3 regions of the Pseudarthrobacter phenanthrenivorans Sphe3 genome follow, and region 2 is predicted to be linked to each of the others. Evidence: predicted binding sites of a transcription regulator. Region 2 holds the regulator's gene; each other region holds the start of a gene.
The links. The regulator LexA, encoded in region 2, represses DNA repair genes until DNA is damaged. The targets are predictions, from matches to a motif close to TCGAACANNTGTTCGA.
Positions count from the first base shown of each region.

Region 1 (7,097 bases), 660 kb from region 2:
GACGCACCTATTCGCCCGCTTCGGCGGTATGGGTTTCGCCGAGCTCCGCGAGGTGGATCCCCGGGAGTTCCGGGACTTCGCGGTGGAATTCGGCGATGTGGTGCGCTCCCTTCCATTCCAGCTGCCGGAGAACTTCCTGCTCATCATCCGGGCGATGTCATTGACCTCGGGCGTCTGCAGTTCACTGGACGCCAGGTTCAACTTGTGGGACTCGGTGGAACCGTACGCGGACCAGCTGCTGCGCGATGAGCGCGGCAACCTTGTCCAGGACGCTGCCCGGCAGGCGCTGGACGCCGCCGCGCTTGCCGTCCGGCTGCCGGGGCGTCTGGACGGCCTCATCACCCGCCTTGAGGACGGCACGCTCGCAATGGCCACTCCGCGCCTTGAGCGGCACGTGGCGAGGCTTGACCGCACGGCCCGGCGGACGGCGTCGTCCTTGGTCTTTGGCGCCCTGCTGGTGGCCGGTGCCCTGGTCCGGCCTGATGACGCGGCACTGGGCAACGTGCTGATGATGGCGTCTGTGCTACCGCTGCTGCATGGACTGTGGGTGGGGCGCCGGGGGCTCTGAACCGGCTTCGGTGCCAAGCGGTGGACAAGCCATGGAACTCCACGGCGTAACCTAGGTGTGGTTTGCGCAGGCGGGCCACGAGGAATTGCACAATGACCAGAGGGAGCTTGGCGCAGATGAACGACGGCGGTTCCGGACCCCGCACCCTGACGGTGGTGCGGCAGGAAGAGTCGCTGGGCGCCGGGCGGGACCTGGAATTCGGCCTGGAACTGCTGGGTAAAGCCAGGAGCGGCGGGATGGGCCCAACGCTGCGGCTGTACCGGCCGGCTCCAACGGTGGCGTTTGGCCAGCGCGACACCCGGCTGCCGGGATTCGAGGCCGCTGCCCAGGCCTGCCGGGACAACGGCTTCGAACCCCTGGTCCGGAGGGCCGGCGGGCGGGCAGCCGCATACCACCGGGGAACCCTTGTGGTGGACCACATCGAGCCGGACGAGGACGCCATCGCCGGCTCCAAAACCCGGTTCGCCTACTTCGGGGAACTGTTCGCGGACGCCCTGCGCCGCGTGGGAGTGCACGCAGCGGTGGGTGAGATCCCCGGCGAGTACTGCCCCGGCGAGTTCAGCGTGCACGGCACCGACGCGCTCGACCGCACGCACCAGGTGAAGCTGGTGGGCACCGCGCAGCGCGTGGTATCCGGCGGATGGCTCTTCAGTTCCGTCATCGTGGTGGAAAACTCGGCACCGATCCGGAAAGTCCTGACGGACAGCTACGCGGCCCTGGGGCTCGAGTGGGACCCCGCCACCGCCGGGGCAGTGGATGATCTTGTTCCCGGAGTGGACGTCTCCGCCGTGGAGCAGGCACTGCTGGCCACCTATGCGGGCCACGCCACCTTGGCGCCCGCTCCGTTCAGCAGCCTCGGTGCATGACCAACCCTGGAGAAAAAAGAACGGGACCGGCACGAATGCCGGTCCCGTTCATTCCCAGGACGCGCCTGGCACGGCGCGCCCTGCTTGCAGCCTAGGCTGCGAGGCGCGTCTTGACTTCTGCTGCTGACGGGTTGGTGGCCGCTGTGCCGTCCGGGAAAAGGACCGTGGGCACAGTGCGGTTGCCGCCATTGAGCTGCTCCACGAGTTCGGCCGTTCCTTCCACTTCCTCGATGTTGATCTCGGTGTAACCGATGCCCTGCGCATCCAACTGCTTCTTCAGCCGGTTGCAGTAACCGCACCAGGTGGTGGAAAACATCGTGATGCTGCCGGATTCGGGAGTGAAGTCCATAAGTTTCTCCTATGAGTCGTTCAGGGGTTCCTTCCCTTCAACGGTAGCGTGCATGCCGCTATTCCCCCGCCCATAGGGCGCTGCGCGCTTCATATGGCTTCCGGATGACAGCCCCTGCGTGCGATGGCATGCTGGAGCCATGTGTGGACGCTATGTAATGGCACGTGCCGTGGGGGACCTCCTAGCCGAGTTCGACGCCGAACTGGAAGAGGAAGTGGACATCCCGCCGTCATGGAACGTGGCGCCCACCGATGATGTGCCGATAGTGCTGGAGCGGCTGGTTGACGACAGCCGGGAACGCAAGGTGCGCCAGCTTCATGTGGCACGGTGGGGGCTTGTCCCTTCATGGGCCAAAGACCCGGGGATCGGCTCACGGATGATCAACGCCCGGAGCGAGTCCGTCCTGGAAAAGCCGGCTTTCCGCAAAGCCATCCAGTCGCGACGCTGCGCGGTCCCGGCCGATGGCTACTACGAGTGGAAACAAGGGCGCGGCAAATCCAAGCAGCCCTACTATGTGCATCCCGGGGAAGGCAGGGGACTGGTCTTCGCGGGACTTTACGAGTGGTGGAAGGACCCCTCCTGGCCCGCAGGGGAGCCAGGCGGCTGGATGCTCTCCACCTCCATCCTGACAACTGACACGCCCCCGCCGGGCAGTGAATCAACGGTGTTTGGAAAGTTAACCGAGCTTCACGACCGTGTGCCCCTGCCCATGGACAAAGCCACGATGCAGGCGTGGCTCGATCCCCAGGCGGATGACGCCGCCGGACTGGTGGACCTTGTCCGAGCCGGCGTCAAGGACGTCGCGGCGGACTGGCACGTGGATTCGGTAGGCAAGGAAGTCGGCAACGTCCGGAACAACGGGCCGCAGCTCATCCAGCCCGTGGAAGCGCTGTTCTAGGCGCCCCCGTTTCCAGTAGCCCCTGCCCGCCCGCAGCCGGGGGCTAGACGGTAACCGTGCCGCCGTCGTCCACGGTCCACGTGGGGTTGTATGCCACTTCCCACCGGAAGCCGTCAGGGTCCGCAAAGTAGCCGCTGTACCCGCCCCAGGGCTGCGTGATGGGCTCCGAGATGATGTCCGCCCCTGCTGCCGCCGCCTCTTCAAGGACCCTGTCCACATCCTCCGTGCCCGGAACGTTGTGGCTGAGCGTGATGCAGGGGACAGGGCCGGGCGGACCTACGCCGGCGTCGGCCTGCATCTGGCGCACGTCCCACAGCGAGAGCACCAGCCCGTGGTTCACCTGGATGAACACCACATCCCCGGGAACCTCGCGGTGGACCGGCCAGCCAAGGCCGTCAACGTAGAACGCGCGTGACGCAGCCACGCTGCGGACGCCTAATGAAATGAAGTCGACTCTGGGCTGCATGGTTCGATACTGTCAGACGATGGCGACAATTCAAGGGAACGATCGGGATGCATTGGCCGACAAGGAACAGCTCGCTGCCGTCCGGGTCGCCGTGGACGAGGTGGATGACCAGATTGTTACCCTCATCGCCCGCCGTGAGCGGCTGATCCGGATCGCGGGAACGCTCAAGGGCGATGACGCGGAAGTCCGGGCCCCGGGGCGCGTGGAGCGGATCATCGAACACGTCCGCTCGGCCGCCGAAAAGAAGGACATCGATCCGGACATCGTGGAGTCCACCTACCGGGCGATGATTTCAGGGTTCATCGAACTCGAGTTGCGGGTCCACAAAGAAAACAGCTGAACGGCTGCCTTCAGGAGGCCTCGAACGCTTCCTCCACCGGCACGCCTGACTGGAACTCCCGGCCGTCCGCCTCGCTGAAGGCGGACATCACGTGTCCCTGGCCGAGGCCATTAATGGCCGTGCGGGGAAAATGCCCGGTGATCCTGTTTTCGGAGTGGGTGACCCCGGCAAGGTCATAGTTTTCTTCCAGGCCCTGTTCCCGGTTGAACGAGTAGAAGGCGATGGCCTCCCCGTTCATGAATTCAATGCAAAGCCGCCGCTGCGTCGAATAATCCGGGGTGGCCCCCACCAGTCCCACCACGTAGGCGCCCGATCCCGGAATGGTCCCGTCGATATCGAACGTTGCCACCAGGGTGGAGTCCTGGGCCTGGATTTTTGCCTGCTTGAGGAGTGCGTCATCGGTACTCATGGCACCATCCTGCTCCCTGGCGTTCTGTCCGTCCACCCCGGCAGCTGACAGAAAAGGGGCCGGAGGTGCTTCCGCAGCACCTCCGGCCCCCCTGCATCTTCATCTGCACTCAGGCTGTGGTGGTGTTCAGGCGCAGGTGACGTCCACAAAATAGGTGTGGTCACCCTCGGCGTGGTCCGCCACTGTCACGCTGACGTTGGCCCAGCCACGGTTGCCGTTCACTGCCTTTCCGGCAGGCGGCTGGACGGAAACAATCGTGCAGCCGGGCTGGCTGTTGACCCGGATGCCGTGGGTTCCCGGCTCCACCGCTTCAAAATGGGCCTCGTGGAAGGCAAGGACGGCGGGGTTCCATTCAGAGTATTTGGTGTTGCTGGCGCCGTTGGTATCGGTCCAGTGTGCCGCGTACCCGTCCATGGCTACACCGTTCTTCCAGAACCGGACATCGATTTCGACGATCAGGGGATGCCTGACCTTGAAGTTGTCAGTCTTGCTGTACCTGGGGACGAAGCAGTGCCTGGCACTTGGCGCACTGCAGTCCAGCAGGTTGGTGGGGGAGACCCACACCTTGTAGACGCCGCCGTTGTTAGGGGTGTCGTTGTAAGGGAAGAGCTGGACGGTAAGGCCGCCGTCCTCCGTGCTGGTCCCGGTGACGTGGGCGCAGGCGCCGGATACGGTGTTGCTCGTTATGACTCCGCTGGCATCGACCGTGAACTGCCGGCAGGCGACCGGGTCCGTGGACAGGAGGGTCTCTCCGGAGGGGTCGGTCACCTGGAACGAGTAGGTCCCGGCGGGAAGTCCGGCGGCGTCTTTCGGGGCGTTAATGCCTGGGCCGCCATTGAGGTAGACGTCCTCCTTTGAGTCGTAGATGTTGAGGTTGACGGGGTTGCCGCTTGCATCGGTAGTGAAGATGGCCCCGGAGAGCTGGGTGGAGGGTGGAGCAGCGGTGGCAGGGCTGCCCAGCATCGCCATGGAAGCGAGAACGATGCTGCCGGGAATGACTAGCTTTCTGAACATTGTTTTTGCCTCGGATCTGTGGGTCCCATTGACTCTGACGCGCATTCAGCGCGGATCTCAAGGCAGAGGCGCGCTGCGAAAAACCCCTGGCGGGGTTTATCGTCGGCTGCACCTCAGATGGGGGAATAGTACGCCCGGCGGGATTGATGCGCAATGGTGCATGATGCCGCTGCCCGAAGCCTTCCGCGGCAGCAGTGCCCCTGTCTATGCGTCCACTTCAGCAAGGCGTAGACTGGTGCTATTCGAACACATCTTCGAATACTAACCCGGTCCACAGCCAAGCCATGGAGGCGCAATTGGGCATGTTCAGTGAATCCGTGGATGTGGCCTGTGGTTCCGACGGCAAGCCGATCAGCGTCCAGTGGGCTGGGCGTTCCTACTCAGTGTGCGCAGAACCGACTCGCTGGTATGAGCGCCGCAACTGGTGGGCGGAAGAAAGCCGTGCACCCTTAGGGAGCGGACCAGGACTTGTGGATCACGAAATCTGGCGTGTCCAGGTACTGCCGTCCACTGCCGGTGTACCCGGCGCCCACGATGAAACCCTCACCCTGGACCTCACCCGCCATCTCAGCAGCGGCCGCTGGCGGCTCCTGCGGATCCACGATGCACTCCGGCCAAGAACAGCATGAGTTTTACCCATCTTCACGTTTCAACAGCTTTCAGTGCCCACTACGGCGTCTCCTGGCCTGAAGAACTGGCCCAGGCGGCAGCGGCTGACGGCGCAACAGCTCTCGCCTGCACCGACAGGGACGGCCTGTACGGGACCATCAAACATCTCAAGGCTTGCATGGCCGCGGGCATCGATCCCATCGTGGGGGTGGACCTTACGGTATTTGACGACGACGGCGACCACCGCACCCAGGTGGCGGGCAGGGTGGTGGTGCTCGCGCGGGGCAACAACAACGGTGCTGGCTACCGGGCACTTTGCCGGTTGATTTCCGATGCCCATGCCAGGACGTCAGGAAAATCCGGAGGTGCTGTACCGGTGGCTGTCACCCGGGCTGAACTTGCTTCACGGACCCTTGACCCCCAGACATTGAAGCCTGTGTTGGCTGTCCTGGTCGGGCCGCATTCCGACGTCGGACGAGCCATGGGCGGGCGGCGGTACCTTCGTCCGCGCACCCTCTTCAAGCAATGGCTGGACGCCATGCCCGCCGGAACGCTGGTAGCGGAAATTGTTTCGCAGCTCAGCATGCCGGGAACGCCGCTGAGCACAGCCCATGCTGTCCGCATGCTCAAGCTGGCGGAAGAGCACCAGGTTCCGGCTGTCCTGACCAACGCCGTCAGGTACTGTGCTGCCGACGGTGCCCCCACAGCCGATGTGCTCGACTCTGCACGTACCTTGAAATCCCTCCCCGAACTGGCCGAAGAACCCCTGCTCCAGCCAACCGGGCAGGGGTGGCTGAAATCCTCTGCCGAAATGCTCCAGCTGGGGAAGGAAATCATTTCTGCGGCAGGTTACGGAGCAGCCGACCTCAAACAACTGATGGCACAGACTGAGGCGCTCGCCGATCTCTGCCGGATTGATCCCGCCTCTGATATGGGGTGGAAGCAGCCGGTGGTGCCTGAGGCTTCCGTTATTGGGATCAGCCAGGACCCGCACCTTGAACTGGTCCAGCGGTGCCAGGCGGGAATCGGCAGGCGGTTTCCGGGAATCAGCGGTGCTGACGGGGAGAAGATGCTTGCCCGGCTGGAGCACGAACTTGGCATCATCCGGAACCTCGGTTTCTCCTCCTACTTCCTGACGGTCGCGGAGGTATCCCGGATGATCCAGGACATGGGGGTGCGGGCAGCTGCCAGGGGGTCGGGAGCCTCAAGCCTGGTCAACTACCTGATCGATGTCAGCCAGGTGAACCCCCTGCAGCACGACCTGATCTTTGAACGCTTCCTGTCGCAGGACCGCGCCACCCTGCCCGACATTGATATCGATGTTGAAAGCGCCGAGCGGCACAACGTCTACCACCGCATCTTCGAACGCTTCGGTGCTGAACGGGTCACGCTGATGAGCATGCAAAACGGTTACCGTGCCAGGGGAGCCGTCCGGGACGCCGGACTGGCACTGGGCATGGACGACGGCGAGGTGGGAGAGATTGCCAAGCAGCTCTGGCGGTTCTCGGCCAGGAAATTCCGCGAAGCGCTCCAGGAAAAACCCGAACTCAGGGAGTTCGCCGGCCGGGTGGAACAACG
Region 1 covers NC_015145.1:2,204,170-2,211,266, reverse strand. Annotated here, with positions in the region: gene ASPHE3_RS10145 (ABC1 kinase family protein) at 1-568, shown strand, start outside; gene ASPHE3_RS10140 (lipoate--protein ligase family protein) at 685-1,434, shown strand; gene ASPHE3_RS10135 (mycoredoxin) at 1,526-1,783, opposite strand; gene ASPHE3_RS10130 (SOS response-associated peptidase) at 1,923-2,681, shown strand; gene ASPHE3_RS10125 (VOC family protein) at 2,725-3,147, opposite strand; gene ASPHE3_RS10120 (chorismate mutase) at 3,167-3,487, shown strand; gene ASPHE3_RS10115 (hypothetical protein) at 3,498-3,896, opposite strand; gene ASPHE3_RS10110 (flagellar hook assembly protein FlgD) at 4,023-4,910, opposite strand; gene ASPHE3_RS21455 (DUF6504 family protein) at 5,207-5,539, shown strand; gene ASPHE3_RS10105 (DNA polymerase III subunit alpha) at 5,536-7,097, shown strand, end outside.
Region 1: ASPHE3_RS21455 (DUF6504 family protein) is a predicted target of LexA. The motif match lies at 5,153-5,168, and genes of this name have one in related genera.

Region 2 (7,097 bases):
CTTCAGGCGCTGCTGCCATGTAACCAAGCCGCGCGCCGGCCAGGGCGAAGGCCTTGCTCATGGTCCGGGATACGATGAGCCGCTCCCGGCCGGGAAGCAGTGTCAGCGCACTGGGCGTTCCGTCGTGGGCGAACTCATGGTAGGCCTCGTCCACAATGACAATGGCTTGGCTGGCTTCGCCAGCCTCATACACGGCTTCCACCACATCGAGCCCGAGCCCTGTTCCAGTGGGGTTGTTCGGGGAGCAAAGGAAGACGATATTGGGCTGCAGCTCCTTGACCTGCCGCGCTGCGGATTCAGCACTCAGTCCGTAGCCCTCAGCCCGCTCGCCCACCACGTATTCGGTATCGGTGCCGCTGGCCAGCAGCGGATACATGGAGTACGTGGGAGGAAAGCCAAGGGCTGTGCGGCCGGGGCCGCCAAATGCCTGCAGTACCTGCTGAAGGACTTCGTTTGATCCGTTCGCGGCCCACAGGTTGGATTCATCCAGCCCGTGCCCCAGGTATTCGGCCAGGGCCTTCCGGAGTTCGGTGAACTCCCGGTCCGGGTAGCGGTTGAGGCCTGCTGCGGCTTCAGTTACGGCTTCGCTGATGGCCGCCCTGACGTCCGCGGGGACACCATGGGTATTCTCGTTCACGTTGAGGAGAATGGGGACGTCCAGCTGCGGCGCCCCGTAGGGGGTCAGGCCACGGAGGTTACTGCGGAGGGGAAGCCGGTTCAGGCGCTCTAGCTGGTCATTCACCTGAACAGTTTAGTGCCAGCGCTTGGCCCCGGAAAATGTGACGGTGCCTTGTTCGCGCTTGGCGTGAAGGCGCCTCGGGGCCGGCCCGCCAAAGGCGTCGCTGACGCCGCGCCGTCCATGACCGTTCTATCCGACGGGAACGAACAACTGCTGGCCAGGATGCACTCCGCCCGCCGGCAGATTGTTCAGCTGCACGATGTCCGCCACCACATCACGGGCGTCGCGCTCCGGGGCGATACTTGCCGCGATGCCCCACAAAGATTCGCCGGGCTGGACAGTGACGGTAACGGTGGGCGTTGCGGCGAGGTCCGCCATGGAATCCGATGCCTTGGCCGGGGAATTGAAGAAGCCGGCCAGTGAGAGAAGCAGGGCTGCCAGCAGGACAAGGGGAATCCCGATCAGCACGACGCGTCCGCGGCGGGTGAGGCGCAGGGGCGGAAGCGGCGCAGGCCGCTCCTCCTGCCGTTCCTGGGACTCAGCGAGAAGCTGCCGCACTGGAAGCAGCTGTGGACGTGAACTCGGTGAAACAGGTGTAGCTGACATGAACTGATCCCTCCTGGACCGTACTGTGCTGCCCGGATGCTCCCCCGCTGCCCCTGAGAGGCTTTTCGACCGGACCTTCGAACGGCCCAGCTTGCGAATAGAACACATATTCGAACTTTGCTTCCTTAGTTTTAGCACCTATCAACGAACAATGTCGAGACTCGCTAGAACAAATGTTTGAAAAAGCCGTGTGGCTGGCCTAGTTTTGAACGAAAGAACAACCACCCGGACAGTCGATCAGCAGGGTCTGACATTCAAGGGCGGGATCGTCCGGGGCCTGGCCGCGGAAAGGCCCGGTGGACACCGAAAGGCATTGGCGAATATGGCAGCAGCAGCCGCCGGGGGCAGGGGAACCGTGCAACCGAAGAGGACCGCCAAGGGCCTGACGCCACGGCAAAAGAAGATCCTTGAAACCATCCAGCGCTCGGTCAATGAGAACGGGTACCCACCGTCCATGCGTGAAATCGGCGACACCGTCGGGCTGGCAAGCCTGTCCAGTGTTACCCATCAGCTCTCACAGCTGGAGAAACTCGGCTACCTCCGCCGGGACCCGAAGCGCCCCCGGGCCATGGAGGTCCTGATGCCCCTGACGCTGGACAGCGGGGCGGCAAAAACCCAGGGCCGGCCGGCTGATGCCGCGGCGCCCGGCGGCGCGACGGTCACGGAACTGCCCACGGCCCTGGACACCGCAATGGTTCCCCTGGTGGGCCGCATCGCCGCCGGCGGTCCCATCCTGGCCGACCAGCTGGTGGAAGACGTCATGCCCCTGCCCCGGCAGCTGGTGGGCCAAGGCGAACTCTTCATGCTCAGGGTTGCAGGAGACTCCATGGTGGACGCAGCCATCTGCGACGGTGACTGGGTGGTGGTCCGCAGGCAGGCCGACGCCGCCAACGGCGACATCGTGGCAGCCCTGCTTGATGACGAGGCCACCGTCAAGACATTCCGGCAGCGTGACGGCCACACGTGGCTGCTCCCCCAGAACACGCAGTACGAGCCCATCCTCGGCGACCACGCCACCATCATGGGCAAGGTGGTTTCAGTTCTCCGCTCGCTCTAGGCACCACTCCCGGAAGCCGCGTACTGCTGGGCGACGCGCTGGCCCGCTCCCGGCAGCCCTAGGCGTGTTCCCGGGCCAGCCTCTCCAAGGCAGCCACGGCGGTCTTCCGGTCTGTGGTGGACCAGAAGGGCGGAAGGGCAGCACGGAGGAACCCGGCGTAGCGCTCGGTGGCAAGCCTGGAATCCAGCACAGCCACCACTCCCCTGTCTCCCGTGGAGCGGATCAGCCGCCCGGCCCCCTGCGCCAGCCGGATGGCCGCGTGCGTGGCCGACACCGACATGAAGCCATTGCCGCCGGCCTGGGCTACAGCCCTTGAGCGCGCTGTCATCAGGGGATCGTCAGGCCGCGGGAACGGAATCCTGTCGATCACCACGAGCCGGCAGGATCCACCGGGAACGTCCACGCCCTGCCACAAGGACATGGTCCCGAACAGGCAGGTATTGGGTTCGTCCGCAAACTGCTTCACGAGTGCGGTCATGGTGGAATCCCCCTGGCACAGGACAGTCATGTCCAGTTTGGGGCGCAGCGCTTCCGCGGCCTCTTCCGCGGCCCGGCGGGAGGAAAACAGGCAGAGCGCGCCGCCCCCGGAGGCACGGATAAGCGCCTCAAGTTCAGCCAACGCTTCCGGGGACGCACCCCTGCCCGGCTTCGGCAGGTGCCCGGCCACGTAGAGGATGCCCTGCTTGGGATAATCGAAGGGCGACCCAACATCCACGCCGGTCCAGCTGGGGGCACCATCGCCCACAAGGCCAAGCCCGCCGGCCGCAGGTTCAAACGCGGAGCCGATGGCCAGGGTGGCCGAGGTCAGCACCACAGTGTGGCCGGCAAAGAGGCCCTCCCTGAGTTTCCCTGCCACGGACAGCGGCGCGATGTTGATCAGCGCCGGCGCGGTCTCGTCAGGCTGGGAGTATCCTTGCCCCGGGTCGAAGGAACTGGCGCGGGAAAACCAGACGACTTCGCGGTTCTCGCGGGCCGCCAGGAGCCGTTCGCAGAGTTCCAGGATGAGCAGCAGCCGTGAACGCGCAAGCTGCCGCCCGCCGTCGGCCGTGGTGCTGCTGTCCCCCTTGGAATCCGAGAGGGCAGCCCGGCATGCTTCACGCAGCTGGTCCACGCAATCCAGCTGCTCGTCATTCAGGCCATTCGGGAGCAGCCCGTTGGGAACGCCGGCAAGGGCAAGTTCCAGGTTGGCGGCGGCTGCGTTGAGCGCGTCAACCGTAATGGCGGTGTGCTTGCGGGCACCGGCCGCCGCGGCATGGACCATGGCCACGGAAAGCTGGCCGGATACCGCCCCGGTAACCCTGTCCTGCAGCTCATGGGCCTCATCCACCACCACGACGTCGTACTCGGGCAGCACTGCCAGGCCCTCGAAAGCGCTGACGGCCAGCATGGCATGGTTGGTCACCACCACATCTGCCTCGGCAGCATCCTGGCGGGCAAGCTCACTAAAGCATTCCGCAGCCATGGGGCACTTCTGCGCCCCGAGGCATTCCATTGACGTAACCGAGACCTGCCGCCACGCCCGGTCCGTCACTCCGGGCAGGAGCTCGTCCCGGTCACCGGTGGTGGTCTTCTCCGCCCATTCCCGCAGGCGGACCACCTCTTTGCCGAACTGGGAGGCCGGGCCGCCCACGGCAGCAGCGAAATGCGGGACGCTGGTGTCCTCGCCCAGGCTGAACAGCTGGCCTTCGGACGGCTCTTCGGAGGGAAAACCGCCCTCCAGTTTGTGCAGGCACACGTAGTTGGACCGGCCTTTCACCAAGGCGACCTTGACGGGCCGGTCCAGTGCCGGGGTGATGGCTTTGAGGAGCCGGGGCAGGTCCCTGCCCACAATCTGGGTCTGCAGTGCCAGTGTGGCCGTGGACACCAGGGCCGGCTTGTTGCTTTCGAGGGCGTGGGCGATCAACGGAATCAGGTAGGCCAGGGACTTTCCGGTACCCGTGCCGGCCTGGACCAGGAGGTGGTCCCCGGTCTCGATGGCACGAGCCACCTGCCTGGCCATCTCGTGCTGCCCGTCCCGGCTTTGCCCGCCCATCGCCGCAACAGCCCGGTCGAGCAGTTCAAGCACGAACTGCTCGCCGGGCGTGCCCGTGGCCTGGTCAGCCACGAGGTCAGTCATTGCTGGCGAAGGGTTCCAGTTCAGCCGCCAGGCCTTCCCGGACTTTGACTACTGCCCGGGTGCCGGCTTCATCGTGGTCAACGCTGATAATCTCCGCGTCGGATTCGTGGAGCTTGCTGACCAGGTCCCCGCGGTCGTAGGGGATCAGCAGCTCAAGCTTCACCGACGGCCGCGGAATCGCCTCGCTGATGGCCCTGAGCAGTTCCGGGATACCTTCACCCGTCCGTGCGGACACCACAACGTGGCGCGGTTCGCGCTGCTTGAGCCGCTCCACCACAAAGGGGTCGGCGGCGTCTGCCTTGTTCAGGACGATAATTTCGGGGACCTTGCGGGCGTCAACCTCGCTGAAGACCTTGCGGACCGCAGCGATCTGCCCTTCCGGATCGGGGTGGGAGGCGTCCACCACGTGCAGGATCAGGTCCGAGTCCGCCACTTCCTCCAGGGTGGACCGGAAGGCTTCCACCAGCTGCGTGGGCAGGGACCGCACGAAGCCCACGGTATCGGCCAGCGTGTAGCCCAGGCCGTCGGCGGTTTCGGCTTTACGGACGGTCGGGTCCAGGGTGGCGAACAGGGCGTTCTCCACCAGCACCCCGGCGTCCGTGAGGCGGTTCAGCAGTGAGGACTTGCCGGCGTTGGTGTACCCGGCGATGGCCACCGAGGGCACTTCATTACGACGGCGGTTGGCGCGCTTGGTCTCGCGGGCTGGCTTCATCGCGGCGATCTCCCGCCGCAGCTTGGCCATGCGGGTACGGATCCGGCGGCGGTCCAGCTCGATCTTTGTTTCACCGGGACCACGCGAACCCATGCCTGCAGCTGCGCTGCCCACCTGGCCACCGGCCTGGCGGGACATCGATTCACCCCAGCCGCGGAGGCGCGGCAGGAGGTACTCAAGCTGTGCCAGCTCCACCTGGGCCTTGCCCTCGCGGCTCTTGGCGTGCTGGGCGAAGATGTCCAGGATCAGGGCGGTCCGGTCAATGACCTTGACCTTGACGATGTCCTCCAGGCCACGGCGCTGCGAGGGTGCCAGTTCGGCGTCAACCACCACTGTGTCTGCACCTGTGGACATCACGATGTCCTTGAGCTCCTGGGCTTTTCCGGAGCCGAGGAACGTTCCGGGATCCGGCTTGTCGCGCCGCTGGACCAGCCCGTCAAGGACTTCGGAGCCGGCCGTTTCGGCGAGGGCTGCGAGTTCCCGCAGCGAGTTCTCGGCGTCAGCGAGGGTTCCCTCTGACCAGAGGCCGGCCAGGACAACGCGCTCAAGTCGCAGCTGCCGGTACTCGACTTCGGTGACGTCCTCGAGTTCAGTGGACAGGCCAGCCGTGCGGCGCAGGGCGCGGCGTTCCTCGAGATCCTGCTGGTCGCCGTCGTACGTTGTATGTTCTTCGTCGAGGCGGGAGATCGCCTGCGCCTTGCCAAGGACTGCCTTCCCGTCCCTTCCGTCCTCACCGCCGGCTGGCGTGGTAAGGCCCTTGGCCGGTACGTCCTTGGAGAGAATCCGGTCGATAACAGCCTGGATTTCCTCAGGACTCATGTCCTGGGCGGCTGGATCAGATCCGGTGTTGGGCTGGCTGGTCATGGTCTCCTTTGAAGGTTCGGCAGTTCCAGAATAGTGCCGATTGCTGGTGATTGGGGAAGTATTCGCGCTGGGCTGAGGGCCTGCGGTCATCCAAGCCTCCTGGCTTGTTGGGCCGGGCGCCCGCGAAGGCTGCCACGGCGGGCATGCCACGACTCAAGTACGTGGCGGATGTGAAAGCGGCCGGAGAAACGGCGGGAAGCCAGGCATCGGACTGACTTTCGAGTGTTGTCCGGCGACCGGCCAAACAAGGAAGCGTCTGGTCCGGTGCACTCGGCGGAAGGTTGGGAAACCTGCGTCGCCGGGGTTTGGGACATGGCTGTCGCTGGAGGACAGGCTTCGGACGGGACGGGCCCGTGCCGGTTACTCGAAGATCAGGAACATGCCCTCCAGCGTAGCAGAGGACCAAAGCGGCGGTTTCCCTTTACGCTGCAAGGGGAACTACTCTGGCCAATTATGGAGTCCGCACATTATTTCAGCGCAACACCCGCCGGCCCTTTCACACGGAAGCCATTGACGGTCGAACTGGCCGGAGAAATGCGCAAGCTGCAGACTTCCAGCGGCATCTTCAGCCCGGACGGAATCGATAAAGGCACGGCAATCCTGCTCGCGGAGGTGCCCGCGCCCGCCCCGCAGGGAAACCTCCTGGACATCGGTTGCGGCTGGGGTCCCATTGCCCTGACCATGGCCCTGCGCGCTCCCTCGGCCCAGGTCTACGCGGTGGACGTCAACGAGCGGTGCATCACGCTGACCAACGAGAACGCGGCAGCCCTCGGGCTGACCAACGTCAAGGCCAGCACTCCCGAAGCGGTGGATCCCGACATCCGCTTCGACACCATCTGGTCCAATCCGCCCATCCGGATCGGCAAGGACGAGCTGCATTCACTGCTCAAGCTTTGGCTGCCACGCCTCGCGCCCGGCGGTACGGCCTGGCTTGTGGTGCAGAAAAACCTCGGATCGGACTCGCTGCAGCGCTGGCTGGCAGCCGAACTGGACGAATCCTTCGCCGTCAGCCGGGAAGCCACGTCCAAGTCATTCCGGATCCTGAAGGTCAGGAAAGCGTCCC
Region 2 covers NC_015145.1:1,542,998-1,550,094, reverse strand. Annotated here, with positions in the region: gene ASPHE3_RS07170 (histidinol-phosphate transaminase) at 1-742, opposite strand, end outside; gene ASPHE3_RS07165 (LysM peptidoglycan-binding domain-containing protein) at 869-1,285, opposite strand; gene lexA (transcriptional repressor LexA) at 1,608-2,342, shown strand; gene ASPHE3_RS07155 (ATP-dependent DNA helicase) at 2,401-4,458, opposite strand; gene hflX (GTPase HflX) at 4,451-6,034, opposite strand; gene ASPHE3_RS07145 (class I SAM-dependent methyltransferase) at 6,488-7,097, shown strand, end outside; gene dapF (diaminopimelate epimerase) at 7,083-7,097, opposite strand, start outside.

Region 3 (7,097 bases), 1.3 Mb from region 2:
GTCGCTGATGACCCACCAGTCCTACGGGCCCAAGGTGGCAGTTCCACGGCTGCTGCAGATCCTCCAGCGGCAGGACATCCGCGCCACGTTCTTCGTCCCCGGCTTCACCGCCGAGTGCTACCCGGACACCGTACGCCAGATCGTGGACGCCGGGCACGAGGTGGCCCACCACGGCTACCTGCACGAGCCCATGCAGGGCATCGACGCCGACACGGAGGCCCGCTACATCGACCGCGGACTGGAGGCGCTGGCCAAGGCAGCCGGGGTTGAGCCGGTGGGCTACAGGGCACCGTGGTGGGAGCTGAACTGGCACTCCGCCGGCCTCCTGGCGGACCGCGGCTTCCTCTACGATTCAAGCCTGCTCGACGGCGATGCCCCCTACCGCTTCAGCGTCGCCCCGGGCGACAGCAGGGACCTAGTGGAAATCCCGGTCGACTGGGCCCTTGACGACTGGGAGCAGTACGCCTTCTACCCCGGCGTGACCGGCAGCGGCGTCATTGAAAGCCCGGCCAAGGTCCTGGAGATGTGGACACTCGAGGCGGAGGCGCACCACGCGCAGGGCAGCTGCTTCGTCCTGACCAACCACCCCTTCATCTCCGGCCGGCCCTCCAAGGCGGTGGCCCTGGAACGGCTGATGGAGCGGGTCAAGGGAATGGACGGCATGTGGGTGGCCACCATGGAGGAAATCGCGGAGCACACCCGGCGGACGGTCCAGGAGGTGCACACCCACGCACGGATCGAGGTTCCATCCTTCCCCGACACCGGGGCGCGGTTCACGGCGCCGGCCGTGCGCGAATCCGTGCCCGCGATCAGCTAGGTACGGGAAGCATACTGAACCACAGCAGGAGCGGTGCCGCCCCACCGGGGGCAGCACCGCTCCTGCTGTGTTAAGGACTGCAGTCGGGCCTGGACCACGAGCCGGGGAGGCTACCCGCCCTGGCGGCCGACGGCCGCCGCCAACCCCCGTTCAATGTTGTCCATGGTCCCGGTGAATGCCTCCGTAATATCGATGTCCAGCCGTTCGGCCAGAACCATGATCCACCACAGCGACTCCCCCAGCTTGTGCTTGAGCTGGGCCGTCACGTCCCCGTCGATGTCCCACGTTCCATCGTTTGCGAGGATGAGGCGCCCCACCATGCCGACGTCATTGGTGAACCCGAGCATCAGTTCGTGCAAGGTCCACACTTGGCCGTTCAGCCGTTGCTCGAGGATTTCGTACAGCGCCCGGATTTCCATGGCACGCTGCTGTGCGCCTTCCAGGCTGGCGTTGTTGTGGTGAGTCCCGCTGGTCATGATGCCCCTCTTCGGTTTGAGATCAGTCAAGCGGCTGCGACCACATCAGGATCTTCTTCTCTGGCGTTCGCTACAAGAAGGACGCTTCCCCTGCCTTTATTCCCTGCTTCCCCGGCGCCGGGCCGCCGTCGTGCTTTCCCTGGAGCACCCCTGGCTAAGACGGGACAGTATCGGTTGTCCGAGGCAAGGACTACACTGAACCGTATCGAACATATATTCGAATAAAGGTGTGTTGTGGGCGTTATTGTGGGTCCCCGTGTGATAGATGCGGGCGCTTCGTTGTTCTCGGTGCTGATCGCGCCGGTGCCCGTCGCTGCGGGGTTTCCTTCGCCGGCGCAGGATTACTTTGATGGCCGGATCGACCTGAATGCCCACCTGATCAAGGACATCACCAGCACTTTCGTGGTCCGGGTGACGGGAGACTCCATGGAAGGGGCCGGGATCAGCGACGGCGATGAACTGATCGTCAACAGGGCGCTGGAGCCGAAGGATGGCTCGGTGGTCATCGCCGTGCTGGATGGCGAACTGACCGTGAAGCGCCTCCGCCTGACCGCCGCGGGCGTGGTGCTGCAGGCGGAGAATCCGAAATATCCGGACATCAGGGTGCCTGCGCTGTCCGAGCTGACCATCTGGGGCGTGGCCACAAGGTGCCTGCACCATGTCTAGACCCGCGCCGATGCGGCAGATGCCGCAGATCGCCCACGTGGACGTGAACTGCTTTTACGCCTCCGCGGAGCGTGCCTTCGATCCCTCGCTGGAAGGCAGGCCCCTGGTGGTGCTGTCCAACAATGACGGCTGCGCCGTGACCCGCTCCCCCGAGGCAAAAGCCCTGGGCATTGCCACCGGCGAGCCATGGTTCAAACTCGCACCGCGTGCCAAGGAATGGGGGCTGGTGGCGAAATCCAGCAACTATGAGCTGTACGGGGACATCAGCGCCCGGGTCATGGAGCTGCTCGGAAGGTACTCGGCATGGCTGGAGGTCTACAGCATCGATGAAGCATTCCTTGGCGTGAAGGGCAGCCCGGAGGAGCTGCTGGCGCTGGGCAAGACCATGAAGGAGGCCGTCCGCCGCCATGTGGGCGTGCCCGTGTGCGTGGGTATTGCGCCCACGAAAACCCTGGCCAAACTCTGCAACAAGTGGGCCAAAAACAATCCCGCGTTTGCGGGGGTATGCCACTGGGACAGCGTGCCGGCAGCAATGCGGGAGCGCCTGCTCGGGCGCCTGTCCGTCGAGGAAATCTGGGGCGTTGCCGGACGGCTCACCCGGCGCCTGAACGCCATCGGCATCCACACCATCCTGGACCTCACCCGCACAGACCCCGTGGCCGTTCGGGACAAGTTCTCCGTGGTGATGATGCGCACCGTCCTTGAACTCAACGGGACCCCCTGTATCCCCATGGAGGAGGAACGGATCGGCAGGGACCAGCTCATCTTTTCCCGCTCCTTTTCCACTCCCGTCACCACTGCTGGCGGGCTGCGTCAGGTCTTGAGCGTCTACGGCCAGCACGCGGGCGCCCGTCTGGCGAAGCACGGGCTGCAGGCCAAAGTCCTGACGGCCTTCGCGGGCACGTCTCCCTTCAGGGGCGAGGAACAGGCCTATCCCTCTGTATGCGTCGCCCTGCCCATGCCGACGGCCGATCCCCTGCTGCTCACGCGCGCGGCGCATGCCCTGTTGCCCAGCATTCGGGAAGGCGTGAAATACGTGAAGGTGGGGCTGATGCTCACGGACCTGAGGCCCACGGGCAACCAATCCCCGCTGGAGCCGTTTGAGAACCCGCACGAGGAACGCCATATCGGCACACTCCTGGAGGACGTCAGCCGCCGCTTCGGGCGGGGCTCCATCGGGTTGGGCCACGCCGGCATCAAGACCGGCCTGGACTGGAGCATGAAACGCACCATGCGTTCGCCCCGGTACACCACCCACTGGGACGAGCTTCCCCTGGTCAAGGCTGCATGACATACAGCCCTGTACGACGACGGCGAGCACCCCTCCGCCGCGGGGCGTGGCGGAGGGATGCCCGTCCGTGCTACGAAAGTTGACCTACCGGGCCCCGTCCATGACCTCCTGGTCGGCTGCGGGTACGGCTACAGCTGCAGTTGCGGCAGCTGCAGGCACCGGTTGGATAAGGGCCGCAGCATGTGCCGGGGCCGAGGGAGCAGCTGGAGCTTCCGGGGACCCGGCGGCGTGCCCGGCGAGGACACCGGTGTGGTGCCGGAGCTTCAGCCTGTACATCAGGACGCCGATAACGGTGACCGCAGTAACAAAGATGACGCCGCCCCACTGCAGGTACCACTCAAACGGCGGCACCGAGTTGTAGATCTCGGGCCGCGGCCAGATCAGGTTCAGCGTCATGGCACCGCCCCACAGGACAGCGAGGATATTCACGGGCAGGCCCCACTTTCCCAGGCTGAACCCGGCCTTGCCGTGGGTTTCGTCGGACAGCGGCCATTTCTTCAGGAAGCGCCGCCGCAGCAGGGGCACGGTGACCAGCAGGTAGGACAGGTAGATCAGGACGATGCTGATGCTTGACAGGATGGTGAAGATCGCTGGCTGAGAGACATTGACGACCAGCGGAATGATGGCGATGACCCCAATAACGATGGCCGCCACGGTGGGCGTCTTGCGCTCGGGGTGGACTTTGCTGAGCTGCCGGCTGAAAGGCAGGTTGTTGTCACGGGCCATGGCGAACATCATGCGGATGGCGGCTGCGTGGACTGCGAGGGTGCAGACGAACACTGCAACGACGATGCAGGCCAGGAATGCCTTGCCGAAGGGCCCTCCCAGCACGGAGAGCACGATGTACTGCAGACCGCCGTCTGCGCTGCCCAGCTTGGGATCGTTCAGGTCGGGAGCGGCCAAGAGTCCACCGAGGAGGATCAGACCGCCGAGGATGAAGGAAGCCGTGATCGCCCGCAGGATCGCCTTTGGAGCGGTCTTCTTGGGGTCCTTCGTCTCCTCGCCCAGGGAACTGGCCGTGTCGAAGCCGTACATCACGTACCCGGATGCCATCGCGCCGATAAGGAAGACCCCGAAGAAGCCAAGGTCGTGCCCTTCGCCGTAGCCCGCGGTGCTGAACAGGACTTCCGGCCCCCGCACCACGTGCCATCCCAATGCCAGGATGAGGAGTACGGCGGCGGCCAGCTCAACGAAGACGCCGATGCTGTTGATTTTGGTCATCAGCTTCACGCCGAAGGCATTGATGAGGGTGGAGATGGTGATCATGATGCTCGCCAGCAGGACGCCGTTGAGGGCGAAGTCGTAGGTGCCGGTGCCGTCACCGATGATCTGGAAACCAGACCATATCTGGGGCAGGGTTAGCTGCAGCGCCAGGGCGACCGCTCCGAGCGCCACCATGGAGGAAATGAGCAGCAGCCACCCGGCCAGCCAGGCGAACGTACTCGACGAGAGCTGTTTGGCCCAGTTGTAGACGGACCCGGCCACCGGATAGCGGCCGGCGAGCTCGGCGAAGCAGAGCGCCACCATCAGTTGGCCGACGAAGACGATGGGCCAGGACCACGCGTAGGCGGGGCCAGCCATGGAGAAACCAAAGTAGAACAATTGAAAAACGCCGGTGAGGATGGAAATGTAGCTGACTCCGGCCGCGAAGCTGGCGAACTTGCCGATGCTGCGGTCCAAAGTCTGGGCATAGCCGAATTCGGCCATGCCGCTTGAATCAGTACTCTTGCTGGGTTCCAACATCTGAACTCCTAAGTCAGAAAAGCACAGTGGTGTTGACCTGCGGCCGCCGTTGGACGCAGGTGATGCAACCGGCCGGGCACCGCCGTGCGCGATGCCCCGCCGTTCCCCCGTTGCTGTTTGGTGCCTATTCGGCTACGCCTGCCCCCGCTTCCGGATGGGATGCGCCGAACCAGCCGCTGGGCGCGGGCTGGATGTTCTGCCAGATATGTTTGGCTTCGCGGTACTCGTTGAGGCCCGCGCTGCCCAGCTCGCGGCCGATCCCCGACTTCCCGAAACCGCCCCATTCCGCCTGCGGCACGTACGGGTGGTAGTCGTTGATCCACACTGTTCCGTGCCGGAGGCCGGCAGCGACGCGCTGCGCCTTGGAGGCGTCGGATGTCCACACCGCACCGGCCAGTCCGTACTCCGTGTCGTTGGCGATGGCCACCGCCTCGTCCTCCGTGCGGAACGTCTCCACCGTGAGTACCGGCCCGAATGACTCCTCCCGCAGCACGCTCATGCCGGAGCGGCAGTTGGCGAGCACGGTGGGCGGGTAGAAGAATCCGTCGGCGAGCGGCCCCTCGTCAGGGATGTAGCCGCCGCACAACAGTTCTGCGCCCTCCGCGATCCCGGCCTGCACGTAGGCGTGAACCTGGCTGCGGTGCTTCTCGGAGATGAGCGGCCCCGTCTCAGCCGAGGAGTCGAACGGTCCGCCCATCCGGATCTTCTTCGCCCGTTCCACCACCTCGGCCACAAAGCGCTCGGCGATCGTCTCCTCGACGACGAGCCGCGCTCCTGCCGAGCACACCTGGCCGGAGTGCAGGAAGACAGCCGTCAGGGCATTGTCGACGGCGGCGTCCCAGTCCGCGTCTGCGAAGACGACATTGGGGTTCTTCCCCCCGAGCTCAAAGGCGACCCGCTTCACTGTCTCTGCAGCGGCGGCCATGATGGTCTGTCCGGTGGCCAGGCTCCCGGTCAGGGAAACCAGGTCGACGCGCGGGTCCGAGCTCAGCAGCGGCCCCACCCTGGACCCGGATCCGGTGACGAGGTTCGCCACGCCGGCAGGAACGCCGGCCTCCGCGAGAGTCTCCATGAGCAGGATGGAGGTCGACGGCGTCAGCTCGCTGGGCTTGAGCACGAACGAGTTCCCCGCAACCAGTGCTGGCGCCACCTTCCATGCCGCCTGAAGCAGCGGGTAGTTCCAAGGGGCGATGAGGGCGCACACGCCGAGCGGTTCATACACCACGCGGCTGATGGCGTTCGGCCGGCCCGTGTCGATGACCCTGCCGGCATCGAGGCCTGCGATCTTTCCGTAGTAGCGGAAGCAGGCGGCAATATCGTCAATGTCGTACTCGGCCTCGACGAGCCGCTTGCCCGTATCGAGCGCCTCGGCCCGGGCGTAGGCAGCCTTGTCCCGCTCCAGCAGTTCGGCCACGCGGAGCATGACCGCCCCGCGCTCAAGGTCGGTGAGCCGCCGCCAGGGGCCGTGGTCAAAAGCTGAGCGCGCAGCCGCGATCGCCCGCTCTGCGTCGTCCGCCGTCGAGGACGCTACTTCTGCTACCTCGCGCCCGTCCGCAGGGCAGCGCACAACTGTCGTGCCGCCGTCGGACGCTTCCTGCCAGGCGCCGTCGATGTACAGGCCTTTGACGGTGCCCTGTGCCTCCCGGGACTGCTGGACTTGCTCAACGGTGGCGGTCATGGTTTCTCCTTTTCCTGCACATCCATCATGCCTAGGCCCGCCCTGCCGCTGCGGTGGCAGCGGCACTGTTACGCTCCAGCGGGCTAACGCCGTGCCGGTAGAACTCTGCGTGCTGGGGCGCCAAGGGTGCCTTGCCGGCGATGAGGTCGGCGGCTTTTTCCGCAAGCATCATGACGGGGGCGTAGATGTTTCCGTTGGTGACGTACGGCATGGCGGAGGCGTCCACCACGCGCAGGCCGCTGGTGCCATGGACCGTCATGTCCAGCGGGTTGACCACGGCCATGGGGTCGGAGTCCGGGCCCATCTTCGCTGTGCAGGACGGGTGAAGCGCCGTCTCGGCGTCGCGGGCAACCCAGTCAAGGATCTCGGCGTCCGTCTGCACGGACCGGCCCGGGGAAAGCTCCCCGCCGTTGAACGGCGACATGG
Region 3 covers NC_015145.1:207,331-214,427, reverse strand. Annotated here, with positions in the region: gene ASPHE3_RS01015 (polysaccharide deacetylase family protein) at 1-817, shown strand, start outside; gene ASPHE3_RS01010 (nucleoside triphosphate pyrophosphohydrolase family protein) at 928-1,293, opposite strand; gene ASPHE3_RS01005 (LexA family protein) at 1,528-1,959, shown strand; gene ASPHE3_RS01000 (Y-family DNA polymerase) at 1,952-3,250, shown strand; gene ASPHE3_RS00995 (APC family permease) at 3,335-4,993, opposite strand; gene ASPHE3_RS00990 (aldehyde dehydrogenase family protein) at 5,118-6,671, opposite strand; gene betA (choline dehydrogenase) at 6,703-7,097, opposite strand, start outside.
Region 3: ASPHE3_RS01005 (LexA family protein) is a predicted target of LexA. The motif match lies at 1,499-1,514, and genes of this name have one in related genera.